One region of the Pseudomonas sp. P2S-1 genome, then DNA from elsewhere that is predicted to be linked to it. Evidence: predicted binding sites of a transcription regulator. Region 1 holds the regulator's gene; each other region holds the start of a gene.
What was found. The regulator sigma-54, encoded in region 1, starts transcription at its own class of promoters, with help from an activator protein. The targets are predictions, from matches to a motif close to ANTGGCATNNANNTTGCTNT.

Region 1 (4,178 bases):
AAGATGCAAGGCTGGGCCAAGCAGATCCAGTACCAGGCCCAGAAAGACACCATCATCCTCACCGATGACGCCAAGGTAGTGAACGAAGGCAACACCACCGAAGGCGAGAAGATCGTCTACAACACCCAGACTCAGGTCGCTACCGCCGGTCGCGCACCGGGCGTCACCACGCCACGCCAGCGTATCGACATGGTGATCCAGCCGAAGAAGAAGGGCGAGTAATGGCGACCCTCAAAGCCCAGCACCTGGCCAAGAGCTACAAGAGCCGGCAAGTCGTGCGCGATGTCAGCCTGTCGATCGACAGCGGGCAGATCGTCGGCCTGCTCGGCCCCAACGGCGCCGGCAAGACCACCTGCTTTTACATGATCGTCGGCCTGGTCCAGGCGGACCAGGGCCGCGTGCTGATCGACGACCTGGATGTCAGCAACCAGCCGATGCACGGCCGCGCCCGTGCCGGTATCGGCTACCTGCCCCAGGAAGCCTCGATCTTCCGCAAGCTGTCGGTAGCCAACAACATCATGGCGATCCTGGAAACCCGCAAGGACCTGGACAGCGACGGCCGGCGCAAGGAGCTGGAAAGCCTCCTGCAGGAATTCCACATCAGCCATATCCGCGACAACCTCGGCATGAGCCTGTCCGGTGGTGAACGCCGCCGCGTTGAAATCGCCCGCGCCCTGGCCACCGCGCCCAAGTTCATCCTGCTCGACGAACCCTTCGCCGGTGTCGACCCGATCTCGGTCGGCGACATCAAGCAGATCATCCATCATCTGAAGGCCAAGGGCATCGGCGTCCTGATCACCGACCACAACGTCCGTGAAACCCTGGACATCTGCGAAACCGCGTACATCGTCAACGACGGCCAACTGATCGCCGAAGGCGACTCGGAAACCATCCTGGCCAACCAGTTGGTGAAAGAGGTGTACCTCGGCCACGAGTTCCGCCTGTAAGCCGCAATACCGGAGTGACGGAGCGCTGGCATTAGGCCATTATCCCGGCTTAATTGTTACAGCGCTCTAGGCAAACGCTACAATTTCAGGCATATATCTTGCTTAAAATTGGCGCCCAGCGCCCGTGTAGTAGATGGCGCATGCGCGCCGGCGAATAAGGTCTAAAGCCCCAGCCATGAAACCATCGCTCGTCCTAAGAATGGGCCAGCAACTGACGATGACCCCGCAGTTGCAACAGGCCATCCGTCTGCTCCAGCTTTCCACGCTGGACCTGCAGCAGGAAATCCAGGAAGCCCTGGAGTCCAATCCGATGCTCGAACGTCAGGAAGACGGCGACGACTTCGACAACAGCGACCCCATGGCCGACAACGCCGAGAGCAAGCCCGTCGCCGAGTCTCAGGAAAGCAGCTTCGAACAATCCGCGCCGACGGCGGAAAACCTCGAGGAAGGCGAATGGAACGAGCGCATCCCCAACGAATTGCCAGTCGACACCGCCTGGGAAGACATCTACCAGACCAGCGCCAGCAGCCTGCCGAGCAACGATGACGACGAGTGGGACTTCACCACCCGCACTTCGGCCGGCGAGAGCCTGCAAAGCCACCTGCTCTGGCAGCTCAACCTGGCGCCGATGTCGGACACCGACCGGCTGATCGCCGTCACCCTGATCGACTGCATCAACAACCAGGGCTATCTCGACGAGACCCTGGAAGAGATCTGCGAGTCCTTCGACCCCGAACTGGACATCGAACTGGACGAGATCGAAGCCGTCCTGCACCGCATCCAGCAGTTCGAGCCCGCGGGCATCGGCGCACGCAACCTCGGCGAATGCCTGTTGCTGCAACTGCGCCAGTTGCCTGGCAATACGCCGTGGATGACCGAAGCGCAGCGTCTGGTCAGCGACTACATCGACCTGCTCGGCAGCCGCGACTACAGCCAGCTGATGCGCCGTATGAAGCTCAAGGAAGATGAACTGCGCCAGGTCATCGAACTGGTCCAGAGCCTCAACCCGCGCCCTGGCTCGCAGATCGAATCCAGCGAGCCGGAGTACGTGGTGCCCGATGTGATCGTGCGCAAGGACAACGAGCGCTGGCTGGTCGAGCTGAACCAGGAAGCCGTGCCACGCCTGCGGGTCAATCCGCAGTACGCCGGCTTCGTCCGCCGCGCCGACACCAGCGCCGACAACACCTTCATGCGTAACCAGTTGCAGGAAGCGCGCTGGTTCATCAAGAGCCTTCAAAGCCGCAATGAAACCCTGATGAAGGTGGCGACCCAGATCGTCGAGCACCAGCGCGGTTTCCTCGACCATGGCGACGAGGCCATGAAGCCGCTGGTCCTGCACGACATCGCCGAAGCGGTGGGCATGCACGAGTCGACCATTTCCCGGGTGACCACGCAGAAATACATGCACACACCTCGCGGAATCTACGAGCTGAAGTACTTCTTCTCCAGCCACGTCAGCACTTCCGAAGGGGGGGAATGCTCCTCCACCGCCATTCGCGCGATCATCAAGAAACTGGTTGCTGCGGAAAATCAGAAAAAGCCATTGAGTGACAGCAAGATCGCTGGTTTACTGGAGGCACAAGGCATCCAGGTAGCACGTCGCACCGTCGCCAAGTACCGCGAGTCCCTCGGCATTGCACCTTCGAGTGAACGCAAGCGATTGATGTGACATTCCCTGAGATGTGCCATCGCAATTCAGTGGCAGGCGCAACACCTGCCTCTTTATGCACGGCAATAAAGGAGAAGCAGTATGCAAGTCAACATCAGTGGACAACATGTAGAAGTCACTCCTCCGCTTCGTGAATACGTCGAGCAGAAGCTCAAGCGCCTGGAGGGTCATTTCGATCGCATCACCAACGTCCAGGTCATCATGAAGGTCGAGAAACTCCAGCAGAAAGTGGAGGCGACCCTGCAGATCCCCGGTGGTGAGGTGGTGGCGAATGCCGAAGACGCCGACATGTATGCCGCCATCGACTCCTTGACCGACAAGCTCGACCGCCAACTGAAAAAACACAAGGAAAAACAGCAAAGCCTGCTGCAAGGCGCAGCGGCCCGCTGATCCCCCTCATCCATGATCCGACTTGAATCCATCCTGACCCCCGGCCGTTCCCTCGTGAACGTGCCGGGCGGCAGTAAAAAGCGCGTACTTGAACAGATCGCCTACCTGATCGGGACGGACGTTCCCGGCCTGGAAAAACAGGAAGTGTTCGAAAGCCTGATTGCCCGGGAAAAACTCGGCTCCACGGGTTTCGGCAACGGCATCGCCATTCCTCACTGCCGCCTCAAGGGCTGCGCAAGCCCGGTCAGCGCCCTGCTGCACCTGGATGCCCCCATCGATTTCGACGCCATCGACGGCGCCCCGGTCGACCTGCTGTTCGTCCTGCTGGTCCCGGAAGCCGCCACCGATGCGCACCTGGAGCTGCTGCGCCAGATTGCCAGCATGCTTGACCGCAAGGACGTTCGCGACAGGCTGCGGGCTGCCGACAGCAGTGCCGCCCTGTACCAGGTTGTCCTGGACGCACAGAACGAGACCTGAGCATGCGCCTGATCATTGTCAGCGGCCGTTCCGGATCCGGCAAAAGCACCGCCCTCGATGTCCTGGAAGACAATGGTTTCTACTGTATCGACAACCTCCCCGCCGGTCTGCTTCCGCAACTGGCGGAAAGCGCGCTGATCAACACCGAATTGCTGCAACCGCGGGTGGCGGTCTCGATCGACGCGCGCAACCTGCCGAGCCACCTGAGCCGCTTCCCCGAGTTGCTCGAAGAGGCCCGCTCCCGGCATATCCAGTGCGACGTGCTGTACCTGGACGCCGACGAAGACACCCTGCTCAAGCGTTTTTCCGAGACCCGCCGGCGTCACCCGCTGACCAATCAGGACCGCTCCCTCGGCGAAGCGATCCGGGTCGAAAGCGAGCTGCTCGGCCCCATCGCCGACCTGGCCGACCTGAAGATCGACACCACCAGCCTGAACCTGTATCAGCTGCGTGATTCGATCAAGCTGCGCCTGCTCAACCAGCCGGAACCCGGGACCGCCTTCCTGGTGGAGTCCTTCGGTTTCAAGCGGGGCATGCCGGTGGATGCCGACGTGGTGTTCGACGTGCGCTGCCTGCCGAATCCGTACTGGAAGCCTGAGCTGCGCGAGCACTCCGGGCTGGACGCGCCGGTCATCGAATACCTCGCTGCGCAGCCGGATGTGGAAGAGATGTTCCAGGACATCTCGTCCTACCTG
Region 2 (4,178 bases), 1.3 Mb from region 1:
TCGCGTAAAGAACAGTTCTAAAGCACGACTTGAACCCTGTGGGAGCGGGTTCATCGGAGCGCCGAACCGCCGCGATTGCGGTAGTGAATTCACCATCGCAATCGCGGGTAAACCCGCTCCCACAGGGTTCGCGCTACATCAATGGATGTTGTGCAGCCTGAAAATGCATCGTATAGGAGTCATTTCCCGGCCTTTGCCGCAAAATGCCTTCTATACGATGCAATTCCCGACACCGCCCTCACCCCACCTGCACCTCAACCGTCAAATGCCGCACCTCATGCACCGGCACCAACCGCTGCCGAATACTCGCCAGATCCACCCCAGCCTTCCCCACCACACTGACAATCGCCGCATGCGCCTCCGGCCCCACCCGCCAGACATGCAGATCAGTAATCCGCGCATCCCCGGGCTTCTCCACCAGCTCGCGAATCTCCTCGGCGACATGCTCGTCCGTCTGATCCAGCAGCACCCCCGCCGTGACCTTCATCAAGCTCCACGACCAGCGCGCAATCACCAGCGCACCGACAATCCCCATCACCGGATCCAGCCACACCCAGCCCAGGAACCGCCCGGCCAGCAAGGCAGCAATCGCCAGCACTGAGGTCAGCGCATCGGCAATCACATGCAGGTACGCCGAACGCAGGTTGTTGTCGTGGTGATGATGATGCTCGTGCCCATGCTCATCATGATGATGGTGGTCATGACCGTGCCCATGCCCCAGCAGCAGCGCACTGACGATATTCACCACCAACCCGATCACGGCAATGAAGATCGCCATGTCGAACTGCACGTCACCCGGCTGGAACAGCCGAATCGTCGACTCGACACCCACACTCAAGGCAACGATGCCGAGGATCAGCGCCGAAGCGAACCCACCCAGGTCCCCCACCTTGCCCGTGCCGAAGCTGTACCGCGAACTCCCCGCATGCCGCCGCGCATAGGCATAGGCCGCCGCCGCGATACCCAGTGCACCGGCATGGGTCGCCATATGGAAACCATCGGCCAGCAAGGCCATGGATCCGGTGATATAACCGGCGGCGATCTCGGCCACCATCATCACCAGCGTGAGAATCACCACCCATAAGGTACGGCGGGCGTTCTGGTCATGGGCGGAGCCGAGGAACTGATGATCGTGCGCGTGCTGGTTCATGGTGATCCCTCACTTGGAGTAGCGCCGGATGGCTTCGAGTAGTTCTTCCATGCCCTGTGCCCGCTCTTCATCGCTCAACTCGGGATTGGCGACGTGCTCGCGGGCATGGTCCTCGATGATCTCTTCCAGTAACCCGTTCATGGCGCCGCGGGTGGCGGCCACCAGGTGCAGGGTCTTGCCGCAGTCGGCGCCTTCTTCCAGGGCCTTTTCCACCGCCTGCAATTGACCGGCGATGCGCTTCACGCGCTTGAGCAGCGCGTCCTTTTTCACATGGGTGTGCGACACGGGTATACCCCCCCTACCTATCGAATGGGCCGGAGAATGGCATACCCCTACCCCCTATGCAAGCGACAGGCGAGCGAAGGCCGGGGACGGGATCAGGAAGGGGAGAGGAGTTGGCCGCAGGACCAGCGCAGGCGCGCTGGTCGGCAACCGGGAGGCATCACTCGCTGGCGATGGGGTTCAGGCGGGTTTCGAGTTCTTCGACCTTGGCTTCCAGCGCTTCAAGACGAGCGCGGGTGCGGGCCAGGACGACCATCTGGCTGTCGAATTCTTCACGGCTGACCAGGTCGAGCTTGCTGAAGCCACTTTGCAGCAGCGCCTTGAACTGGCTTTCCAGCTCGCTGCGCGGTTGTCCGGGGTCGTTGCTGAACAGGCGCGAGGCCTGGTCGCTCAGGGCATCGAGAAAGGCTTTGGGCGCAAGCATGGGGGCGCTCCTGTTTCGGAAAGAGGGCCGGCAGTGTAGCACGGGCCTTTCACCGCCTTCCGTTGCACACTTTTTGAACATCCCGCGACACAGGTGCGCACCGTTCTAGTGCGCCGTTTTGCCTACTGGCGACTGGCCAAGACGGCGTATTGCGCGCAAGTCGTTGTAAATCGGCGCTTTCCCGGACATGGCATTGTTTCTGCTAAGACCATCGTGACCCATGCACTGATGCAGTCCCAGGACGAGGCAGTGCTCAGGCGGAGCGAAGACACGAAGTTTTGTCTGGTGCTGGTTTCGCCAGTCAGCCTCACGGATTAAAGGCTGAGGAAACGTTACAAAGCCCAGGCACTGCGCTTAGACTTGAGTCGGGTTTGTTTTCCTGGGGCAAGTCCACCTATTCGGGAGAGAGTTTCATGAAGCTAGTCACTGCCATCATCAAGCCGTTCAAACTGGACGATGTGCGCGAGTCGCTGTCCGAAATCGGCGTGCAGGGCATCACTGTCACTGAAGTCAAAGGCTTCGGTCGGCAGAAGGGTCACACCGAGCTGTATCGCGGCGCGGAGTACGTGGTCGACTTCCTGCCCAAGGTCAAGATCGACGTCGCCATCGACGACAAGGATCTGGATCGGGTCATCGAGGCCATCACCAAGGCCGCCAACACCGGCAAGATCGGTGACGGCAAGATTTTCGTGGTGAATCTGGAACAGGCTATCCGCATCCGTACCGGCGAAACCGATACCGACGCGATCTAACAAAAGCCGCCCCAAACCCAACGCCCCAGGAGAATACAACATGACTCTGCGTAAATTCGCAGGGCTAGGAGCCCTATTGTCCCTCGTAATGCCAGCCGTCGCGCTGGCCGAGGAATCCGCTGCGGCCACTGCGGCTCCCGCGCTCAATTCCGGCGACACCGCCTGGATGCTGACTGCCACTGCCCTTGTTCTGTTCATGACCATCCCCGGCCTTGCCCTGTTCTACGGCGGCATGGTGCGTTCGAAGAACGTGCTGTCGGTGATGATGCAGTGCTTTGCCATCACCGGCCTGATCAGCGTGCTGTGGGTCATCTTCGGTTACAGCCTGGCCTTCGATACCACCGGTATGGAGCAGGGCGTCACCAACTTCAATTCCTTCGTTGGCGGCCTGTCCAAGGCATTCCTCGCCGGCGTGACTCCGGAAAGCCTGACGGCGGCCTTCCCTGAAGCGGTCTTCGTGGTCTTCCAGATGACCTTCGCCATCATCACCCCGGCGCTGATCGTCGGTGCCTTCGCCGAGCGCATGAAGTTCTCCGCGATGCTGGTGTTCATGGCCATCTGGTTCACCCTGGTCTATGCACCGATCGCGCACATGGTCTGGTCCGGCAACGGCGGCCTGATGTGGGACTGGGGCGTGCTCGACTTCGCTGGCGGCACCGTGGTGCACATCAACGCCGGTATCGCCGGCCTGGTAGCCTGCATCGTGCTCGGCAAGCGTAAAGGCTTCCCGACCACTCCGATGGCGCCGCACAACCTTGGCTACACCCTGATGGGCGCCGCCATGCTGTGGATCGGCTGGTTCGGCTTCAACGCAGGCTCCGCCGCTGCCGCCAACGGCACCGCCGGCATGGCCATGCTGGTGACCCAGGTCGCCACTGCCGCCGCCGCGCTGGGCTGGATGTTCGCCGAGTGGATCACCCACGGCAAACCAAGCGCCCTGGGCATCGCTTCGGGTGTGGTTGCCGGTCTGGTTGCCATCACTCCGGCTGCCGGCACCGCTGGCCCTATGGGCGGCCTGGTGATCGGCCTGGTGTCCGGCGTGGTCTGCTTCTTCTGCGCCACCAGCCTGAAACGCAAACTGGGTTATGACGACTCCCTGGACGCCTTCGGCGTGCACGGTGTCGGCGGTATCGTCGGCGCGATCCTCACCGGTGTGTTCGCTGCACCGGCCCTGGGTGGCTTCGGCACCGTGACCGACATCGCCGCGCAAGTCTGGATCCAGGCCAAGGGCGTCGGCTTCACCGTGATCTACACCGGCATCGTCACCTACGTGATCCTGAAAGTGCTGGATGTGGTGATGGGCCTGCGTGTCAACGAAGAAGAAGAGTCGGTCGGCCTCGACCTGGCTCAACACAACGAGCGCGGCTACAACCTGTAACCCGCCGCGAAAAAAACTTGCCCGGCTTGCCGGGCATTTTTTCGCCTCGAATTTGCCTCGGTGGCGGCGCGCAAACGGTTTTTCGCGGCAGGTTCATTCCTGATGGAATGACGCTCGGATTGTCGGCGGAAAACTTACAGTCCCTGGCGCGTTTTAGGCACTTTGCTTTTTCATCCGGCACGCTAGAATGCG
Region 3 (4,178 bases), 3.0 Mb from region 1:
GATGCCCATGGCCTTGCCCTGGTGTTGTGGCGGGTACCACTGCGAGGCCAGCGGCAGGGACACGGCGAAGGACGCGCCGGCTACCCCGAGGAACACGCCGAGCAGCAGGGCCTGCTCGTAGCTGTTGACCCCCAGCTTCCAGGCGCTGAACAGCGCGACGATGACGATCACCTGGCCGATCAGGCCGGCGGTCTTGGGCGAGAGGCGGTCCACCAAAATGCCCATGACGAAGCGCAGGATGGCCCCGGCGAGGATTGGCGTGGCGACCATCAGGCCGCGTTGTTGCGGGGTGAGTTGCAGGTCGGTGGCAATCTGCACCGCCAGCGGGCCGAGCAGGTACCAGACCATGAAGCTCAGGTCGAAATACAGGAAAGCGGCAAACAGGGTCGGGACATGCCCGGATTTCCAGAAGCTCGTATTCATGGGGACACCTCACGGGGCTGAAACAAAAAACGCCGCTTCCCGGCTCGCATGGGGGCGAGGGGGAGAGCGACGTCTTTGTCGGTATTTGGTTTTTGGGCAGCCGCCGTTGGCTACCGGAGGATTCTTAGCAAGAGGTGGGCCAGTTCCCTGTGTATTGCCTGAACCGGCCTCATCGCTGGCAAGCCAGCTCCCACAGGGTCCGCACTGGTTTTGAGTATTGTGTGGTGCCTGCCAGTGGTGAATCTGCTGGCTACCTCAGTCGCTTCAGGCGCCGCGATCCCTGTGGGAGCTGGCTTGCCAGCGATGAGGCCCGAGAGAGCACCTCATCCCAACAAGTCATGCATCGCAATGATCTGCTCCGCCACCTGCACCAGCTTCTGCTGCTTGCTCATGGCCTGCCGGCGCATCAGGGTGTAGGCCTGTTCCTCATCGCAGTCCTTCATCTTCATCAACAGGCCTTTAGCCAACTCGATCCGCTTGCGCTCCGCCAACTGCTGGTCCCGGGCCTGCAGCTGCGCCTTGAGCGCCTGGTCACTCTCGAAGCGGGCCATGGCCACATCCAGGATCGGCTGCAAGCGCCGCGCATGAATCCCCTCGACGATATAGGCACTGACCCCGGCCTGGATCGCCTGGCGCATCACCCCCGGGTCATGCTCATCGGTAAACATCACGATCGGCCGCGGCAGGTCGCGGCTGACCAGCACCACCTGGTCCATCACATCACGGCCGGGTGACTCGGTATCGATCAACACCACATCCGGGCGCACCGTTTCGACGCGCGCCGGCAAGTCGATGGTCAGGCCAGACTCCTCGATCACCTCGAAACCGGCCTCCACCAGCGCCGCACGCAGGCGACCAACTTTCTTCTCGGTGTCGTCGATCAACAGGATTCGCAACATCAGGGCAACTCCCGTTAAAGGTCGGACAAGGCGTGAAGACGGAAACCATGGGCATAGCCGCGAGGGTCGCTGCCATCCCAGATGCTGCCGTCGATCAACTGGCTGCTGCGCATCGAGGCCACCGGGCAGTCGATACCCAGGCTGGTCGCCGCATCGCGATACAGGCCCAGTTGCTGGACCTCTCGGGCCACGGCGAGGTAATCCGGGTCTTCGCGCAGCAGGCCCCAGCGTCGGAACTGGGTCATGAACCACATGCCATCCGACAGATACGGCACATTGGCCCGGCCGTCGTTGTACAGGCTCAGGCCATGGGCGTCGTGCCAGTGGTTGCCGAGGCCGTCGCTGTAATCACCGAGCATGCGCGGCTCGATATCCGCCAGCGGTGCGTCGAGGTAGTTCTCGGCACTCAGCAGGCGCGCGGTGGCGCTGCGGTTTTCCGGGCTTTCCTCGATAAAGCGGCTGGCCGCCAGCACCGACGCCACCAGGGCCCGGGCGCTGTTCGGGTGCTGCTGGGCAAAGCTCGCAGTGGTGGTCAGGACCTTTTCCGGGTGATCCGGCCAGATCGACTGGCTGGTGGCCAGGGTAAAGCCCATGTGCTGGTTCACCGCATTGGCCGACCAGGGTTCGCCCACACAGAAGCCATCGATCCGCCCGGCACGCAGGTGGGCGAGCATCTGCGACGGCGGTACCACCACGCTGTTGACGTCCTCAAGGGGATGGATGCCCTGGCTGGCGAGCCAGTAATACAGCCACATGGCGTGGGTGCCTGTGGGAAAAGTCTGGGCGAATGTCAGTTTTGTCCGACTTTGGTGCACGTGACGTTCCAGTGCTTCAGGACTGGTCACGCCAATGGCCTGCAGGTCCGGCGACAGGTTGATGCTCTGGCCGTTGTGGTTCAGGCCCATCAGCACAGCCATGGGCGTCGCCGCCACGCCGCCGATGCCCAGATGCACGGCGTAGGTCAGGCCGTACAGGCTGTGGGCAGCATCCAGTTCGCCGCTGAGCAAACCATCGCGCAGCCCGGCCCAGGAGGTCTGGCGCTTGAGGTTGAGGGTCAGGCCGTGGGGCTGGGCAAAGCCCTGGGTGGCGGCGACGACCAGGGGCGCGCAGTCGCTCAGGGCCATGAAGCCGATGTTCAGGCTGGTCTTTTCCGGGGCGTCGCTGCCATGCAGCCAGGCCAGGGGAGAGGGAGAAATCGTGGTCATCGCAATGCAATCGCCGGGCAGGTAAAGCGCTCGGCCGACGCACAAGCGAGCGCCGGCCCCATGCAAGGCTTAAAGCAACCCATATGCCAAGGGCCTGTCCTGCAAACCCCGGCGTGGCTATAATCGCCACCTCTCCAAATCCTGAGCCAAGCCCGCCCATGTATAACCTGGCCCGCCAGCTGTTGTTCAAACTGTCCCCGGAAACGTCCCACGACCTGTCGCTCGACCTGATCGGTGCCGGCGGCCGCCTGGGCCTCAATGGGCTGTTGACCAAGGCCCCGGCGCGTTCGCCGGTGACCGTCATGGGCCTGCTGTTCCCCAACCCGGTGGGCCTCGCCGCCGGCCTGGACAAGAACGGCGCGGCCATCGACGGCTTCGCCCAGCTGGGCTTCGGCTTCGTCGAGATCGGCACCGTGACCCCGCGTCCGCAGCCGGGCAACCCCAAGCCGCGGATCTTCCGCCTGCCGGAAGCCGAGGCGATCATCAACCGCATGGGCTTCAACAACCTCGGCGTCGACAACCTGATCAACCGCGTGCGCGCCTCCAGCTACAAGGGCGTGCTCGGGATCAATATCGGCAAGAACTTCGACACCCCGGTCGAGCGCGCTGTCGACGACTACCTGATCTGCCTGGACAAGGTCTACACCCACGCCAGCTACATCACCGTCAACGTCAGCTCGCCCAACACCCCGGGCCTGCGCAGCCTGCAGTTCGGCGATTCGCTGAAGCAACTGCTCGACGCCCTGGCCGTGCGCCGTGAAGAACTGGCCCTGGCCCACAACAAGCGCGTACCGGTGGCGATCAAGATCGCTCCGGACATGACCGACGAAGAGACCGCGCTGGTCGCGGCGGCCCTGCTGGAATCGGGAATGGACGCGGTGATCGCCACCAACACCACCCTCAGCCGTGAAGGTGTCGAGGGTCTGGCGCATGCTGACGAAGCGGGTGGCCTGTCCGGTGCGCCGGTGCGCGAGAAGAGCACCAACACCGTGAAGGTGCTGGCGGGGGAGCTGGCAGGTCGCATGCCGATCATCGCTGCGGGCGGTATCACCGAAGGCCGTCATGCGGCCGAGAAGATCGCTGCCGGTGCGAGCCTGGTGCAGATCTACTCGGGCTTCATCTACAAGGGCCCGGCGTTGATCCGTGAGTCGGTGGACGCTATCGCTGCGATGCCTGGCCGCTGAATCGCGGCCATTAAAAAGGGCCCCGAAAGGGGCCCCTGGGCCGCAGCCCGCCGCCCGGATAGGGCGCGCATGTGAATCGGTTAAACGGTTACGCTCCTCGATCAGCCAACGGCGTGAACTTCGTTGAGTCGGTGGATACCTGCGGTGCCGGTCATGCCATCCCAGTTGTCGCCTCGTCCTTCACGCCAGCCATTGATCCATGCCTGGCGTACGGACGGCAGGGTGAAGGGGCAAAGCTCGCGGGATTTGCCGGTAACTCCGTATTGATAACCACGTGAAAATGCTCTTTCCAACGGATCACGCTTAAGTCTTCTCATAGGGTACTGCCCTCATTTGTTGACTGTAATGTCCCGTCGACCTCGTCTGAGGTCGGGCAGATTCTTTCTGCCGGTTTTGCGCTCGCTGCCGGCGTGGCGAGCAGAAGTGTCGTACCGTTGCGGTCACGACCTGAGTTGAGTTCTAACCAA
Region 4 (4,178 bases), 650 kb from region 1:
TGAAGCCGTTGGTGGCAACGTTGGCGATGTTGTTGCCGGTAACGTCCAGCTGCTTGCTGGCTGCATAGAGACCGCTAAGGCCGATATTGAAGGACATCTTTCACTCCTGTGCCGTTAGCCGGCTCTATATACCGATGGTTTGCACTTTGGACAGCGCGACGCTGCCCAGACCGGCGAGGTTGAGCATCATCTCGCCCCCTGTCTGACTGATGGTGACGCTGCTGACCGTGGCCGGCAGCAGGGTGTACATCTCCGCCTCCTTGCCATCGACCGTGGTGGTGGCCTTGAACGAGTAGGTGCCCGGCTCCATGACCTCGCCTTTCTCGTTCTTGCCGTCCCAGACGAAGGCGGCGTTGCCGGCTTTCTGCTCGCCCAGTTGCAGGGTACGCACGGCATTGCCGTCCTTGTCCTTGATGGTTACGGTGACGCTGCTCACCGACTGCGGCACCACCACGGAGCCGTTCAGGCTTTTCGACGTATCGACCACCGCCTTTTCGCTCTGCGCGATCACCGAGCGACCGACCAGGGACGAGGCCTGCAGGGCCTGGGACGATTTGTAGTTGCTGGAAATCGCAGTGACCGACTCGTTCAGCGAGGTAATGCCTTCCAGGCTGCTGAACTGCGCCAGCTGGGCGACGAATTCGCTGTTGTCCTGCGGATCCAGGGGGTTCTGGTGCTGCATCTGGGTGACCAGCAGTTGCAGGAACGCATCCTTGCCCAAGGTCTGGCCACCGGTGGAACTGTTGGTGGCGGAGGCGACGCCGGATTGCGAGGCGTTCTTGACCCCGGACGCCTTGATGACGTCGTTGAGGTTCACCGCTGCTGTCGTATCGTTGACGCTAGCCATTGGCGTGGTCCCTTATCACTGACCCAGGGTCAGGACTTTCTGCATCATGGTCTTGGCCGTGTTCATCAACTCGGCGTTGGTCTGGAACGAGCGGCTGGCCGAGATCATGTCGGCCATTTCCTCGACCACGTTGACGTTCGGGTAGTAGACGTAGCCGTCCTTGTTCGCCGCCGGGTGATTCGGCTCATAGCGGGCTTCGAGGTTGCTCTGGTCCTCGACCACGCCGAGTACCTGCACGCCCTGCCCCGCCGCGTCCTGATCCTGGAACAGCGACTGGCTGCCGTTCTGCGCCTGCTGGAAGGTGGTGGCGAACACCGGGTGACGGGCACGGTAGGTCTGGTCGATGCTCGACGAGACGGTCTCGGCGTTGGCGATGTTCGAAGCGACGGTGTTCAGACGGGTGGTCTGGGCGCTCATGCCGCTACCGGCGATGTTGAAAACACTGGCGAGGGACATGGATTACTCTCCGCGCAGGGCCGACACCAGCCCTTTGAATTTACTGTTGAGCAGCGTGAAGCTGGCCTGGAAACCCACGGCGTTTTCCGCGTAGTTCGATTGCTCGAGCTGGGCATCCACGGTGTTCTGGTCGATCGACGGCTGCATCGGCGTGCGGTATTGCAGCGACTCGTCGCTGAGGGTCACGCCCTCGGCGTCGATATGCCGGGCATTGGTGCGGTCCAGGGCGAAATGGCCGCCCTTCTGGGTCTTCTCGGTTTCGGCGGCAAGCACCTTGGAGAAGTCCATGTCCCGCGCCTTGAAGTTCGGCGTGTCGGCGTTGGCAATGTTGTTGGCCAGCACCTCGGCGCGCTGGGCGCGGAAGCTCAGGGCCTTTTCGTGGATACCGAGCGCTTTGTCGAAACTGATGCTCATGTCGGGGAAACCTTCGGAGGTTGACCGGATATTCTGTTGGCAATGGGAGAGCAAGTCCCATGCCAACAAGCAAAACCCCAGTAAAACCGGGGTTTGCGCTTTTTTGCCGGGGGCGGCAATGACGGAAAAGCGGCAATGGCTTTCCGCTGGGTGCCGCTGGCGGCAGAAAAAAGCGGCAGAGCGCAGGAAAAACCGGCGCCAAAAAGATGCCATTTTGACATTGAGTCCGTTAACATCCGCTCGCTTCGTGGCACTTGGCCATTACTCGAATTGCCTCGTGCCGCGCAAGGACCTCATCGTGATATCTACGACGTTTAAGGACTGAACCGTGGCTTCCATGCTTTTCCGCAAGACCCTGCTCGCCCTGGCGGTCACCGCCACCGCCCTCCCCGCCCAGGCCCAGACCGTGCAACTGACCAATGCCGGCTTCAAGAGCGAAAACCAGACCTATGCCGAAGCGCTGGAGATCACCGGGAGCTTCACCGGCACCAGCAAGGACGACCCTGTCGAGTTCAATGGCAGCCATCTGCAAAAGGACCTGATCCTCAACGCGACGATCAATAGCACCGGCAACTTTGCCGGCAGCGTGGACATGGATGTCTACGAGACTCCGACGACCTGGGTCAACAACCGCATCGACGGCAACCTGATCAACAAGGGCAGCATCAGCGCGGTGGGTGGTGGCGCCAACGCCCTGCGCATCGACCCGGCGATCATCGGCGGCAGCGTCATCAACGAAGGCCTGCTCTCGGCCAAGGGCGAACCGCTACAGGACGGCAACTCGGTCGATATCGCCACCGGCCTCGACATGAGTGGCTCGACCCGTATCAAGGGCGACCTGATCAACGCTGCCAGCGGCAGGATCATCGTGGAAGGCGAAGACGCTACGGGCATCTACCTGACCGGCGGCGAGATCGTCGGAAACGTCATCAACAACGGCGAGATTCAAGCCCACGGCGAAGACGCGGTCGGCCTGGAAGTCGCCGGTGGCTTCAACGGTAGCAACTATGCCCCTACCAAACTGCTCGGCATCGAAAACAACGGCACCATCACCGCCACCGGCGCGGATGCCAACGGTATCCGCATCACGAGCGCCAGCTTCAAAACCATCGCCAACCATATCGTCAACACTGGCACCATTCAGGCCACCGACGCAGCTATTCACATCACTGCGACTGATGTGGACGGACAGCCAGGCGAGTTCGCGGGCATGCGCATCGTAAACAGCGGCACGCTGGTTTCCGAGGACGAAGCCATTGACGCCAGCGACAGCAAAAGCAGGGTGTATGTACGCTTGCTGGACGGCAGCAAGGTGACCGGCAACCTGATCAACCTGCATGACCTCTACATCACTGGCAATGTGGAGTTCACCGGCACCGACAGCCAGGCCGACGGCGCGAATATTCGCCTGTACAACGAGTACAGCGCCGTCGATCTCGGTAACCCGACCTTCGGCCACACCCAACTCAACCTGCTCAGCCCACACACCAGTATCGACGGCAGGGTTTATGTGGCGAACGACACCACCCTGGTCCTCAATCTCTCCAGTGCCACCAAGCCTGAAACGCCGGTACTCAGCGTTTCCGACTTCATTAAATTCAACAAGGATTCGCAGATCCAGCTGGCCGCCCAGGGCAGCGATTTCTCCGCCAACGCTGTGCAGTACAAGCTGATCCAGGCTGGAGAATTGGTTGTCGTGGACGACAAACTGGAAGTCGACCCGAACGGCAAGCTCAACCTGACGAGCTCGTCGGCCCTGCTCAACATCGACAGCTACAAGCTGGAAGACAACACGCTGGTCGCCACCGTGACTGCCAAAGGCCAGGAAGAGGCCGAGGAAGTCGTGGTCGGCAACGGCGGCTCGGCCAACAGCCAGAAAGCCATCGGCCGCCTGGTCAACGACGGCGTGATCAACCGCATCCGCGAGCAGAACCCGAACGATCCGTTCCTGCAGGCCCTACTCAACACCAGCGAAGCCGACCTGGCCCGCATTGCCGAGCAACTGGCCCCGGAAACCAACGGCGGCGCCACCCAGGCGGCCACCACCAGCCAGAACCTGGTCAGCAGCGTGACCGGCAGCCGTACCAGCAGCCTGCGCGGCGCCTCGTCCGGCGAAGCCTTCAAGGAAGCCGGCATCTGGGTCCAGAGCCTGTACAGCGACGCCACCCAGGACCTGCGTGACGGCGTGGCCGGCTACAACGCCTACAGCCGCGGTATCGCCGTGGGTGCCGATGGCAAGCTCAACGACCAACTGACCCTCGGCCTGGCCTACAGCTTCATCAACACCGACGTGAACGGCAAAAGCGGCAACAAGACCGAAGTCGACAGCCACGCCTTCACCCTGTACGGCGGCTACGAGCTGGGTAACTACTTCGTCGACGGCAGCCTGACCTACGGCGTCAACGACAACGACAGCAAGCGCCAGATTGCCGGCACCCAGGCCAAGGCCAGCTATGACAGT

Region 2: glnK (P-II family nitrogen regulator) is a predicted target of sigma-54. The motif match lies at 2,043-2,062, and genes of this name have one in related genera.
Region 3: AC2CQI_RS11720 (CmpA/NrtA family ABC transporter substrate-binding protein) is a predicted target of sigma-54. The motif match lies at 2,599-2,618, and genes of this name have one in related genera.
Region 4: flgB (flagellar basal body rod protein FlgB) is a predicted target of sigma-54. The motif match lies at 1,765-1,784, and genes of this name have one in related genera.

The regions. Positions count from the first base shown of each region.
Region 1 covers NZ_CM170068.1:5,703,659-5,707,836, reverse strand. The annotation lists gene lptA (lipopolysaccharide transport periplasmic protein LptA) at 1-222, shown strand, start outside; gene lptB (LPS export ABC transporter ATP-binding protein) at 222-947, shown strand; gene AC2CQI_RS25625 (RNA polymerase factor sigma-54) at 1,123-2,616, shown strand; gene hpf (ribosome hibernation-promoting factor, HPF/YfiA family) at 2,698-3,006, shown strand; gene ptsN (PTS IIA-like nitrogen regulatory protein PtsN) at 3,019-3,483, shown strand; gene rapZ (RNase adapter RapZ) at 3,486-4,178, shown strand, end outside.
Region 2 covers NZ_CM170068.1:4,393,475-4,397,652, reverse strand. The annotation lists gene dmeF (CDF family Co(II)/Ni(II) efflux transporter DmeF) at 239-1,150, opposite strand; gene AC2CQI_RS19680 (metal/formaldehyde-sensitive transcriptional repressor) at 1,160-1,435, opposite strand; gene AC2CQI_RS19675 (accessory factor UbiK family protein) at 1,593-1,856, opposite strand; gene glnK (P-II family nitrogen regulator) at 2,270-2,608, shown strand; gene AC2CQI_RS19665 (ammonium transporter) at 2,649-3,986, shown strand.
Region 3 covers NZ_CM170068.1:2,654,656-2,658,833, reverse strand. The annotation lists gene AC2CQI_RS11730 (nitrate/nitrite transporter) at 1-423, opposite strand, end outside; gene AC2CQI_RS11725 (ANTAR domain-containing response regulator) at 747-1,322, opposite strand; gene AC2CQI_RS11720 (CmpA/NrtA family ABC transporter substrate-binding protein) at 1,337-2,527, opposite strand; gene AC2CQI_RS11715 (quinone-dependent dihydroorotate dehydrogenase) at 2,686-3,711, shown strand; gene rmf (ribosome modulation factor) at 3,813-4,028, opposite strand.
Region 4 covers NZ_CM170068.1:6,357,971-6,362,148, reverse strand. The annotation lists gene flgE (flagellar hook protein FlgE) at 1-97, opposite strand, end outside; gene flgD (flagellar hook assembly protein FlgD) at 125-847, opposite strand; gene flgC (flagellar basal body rod protein FlgC) at 863-1,303, opposite strand; gene flgB (flagellar basal body rod protein FlgB) at 1,307-1,717, opposite strand; gene AC2CQI_RS28655 (autotransporter family protein) at 2,055-4,178, shown strand, end outside.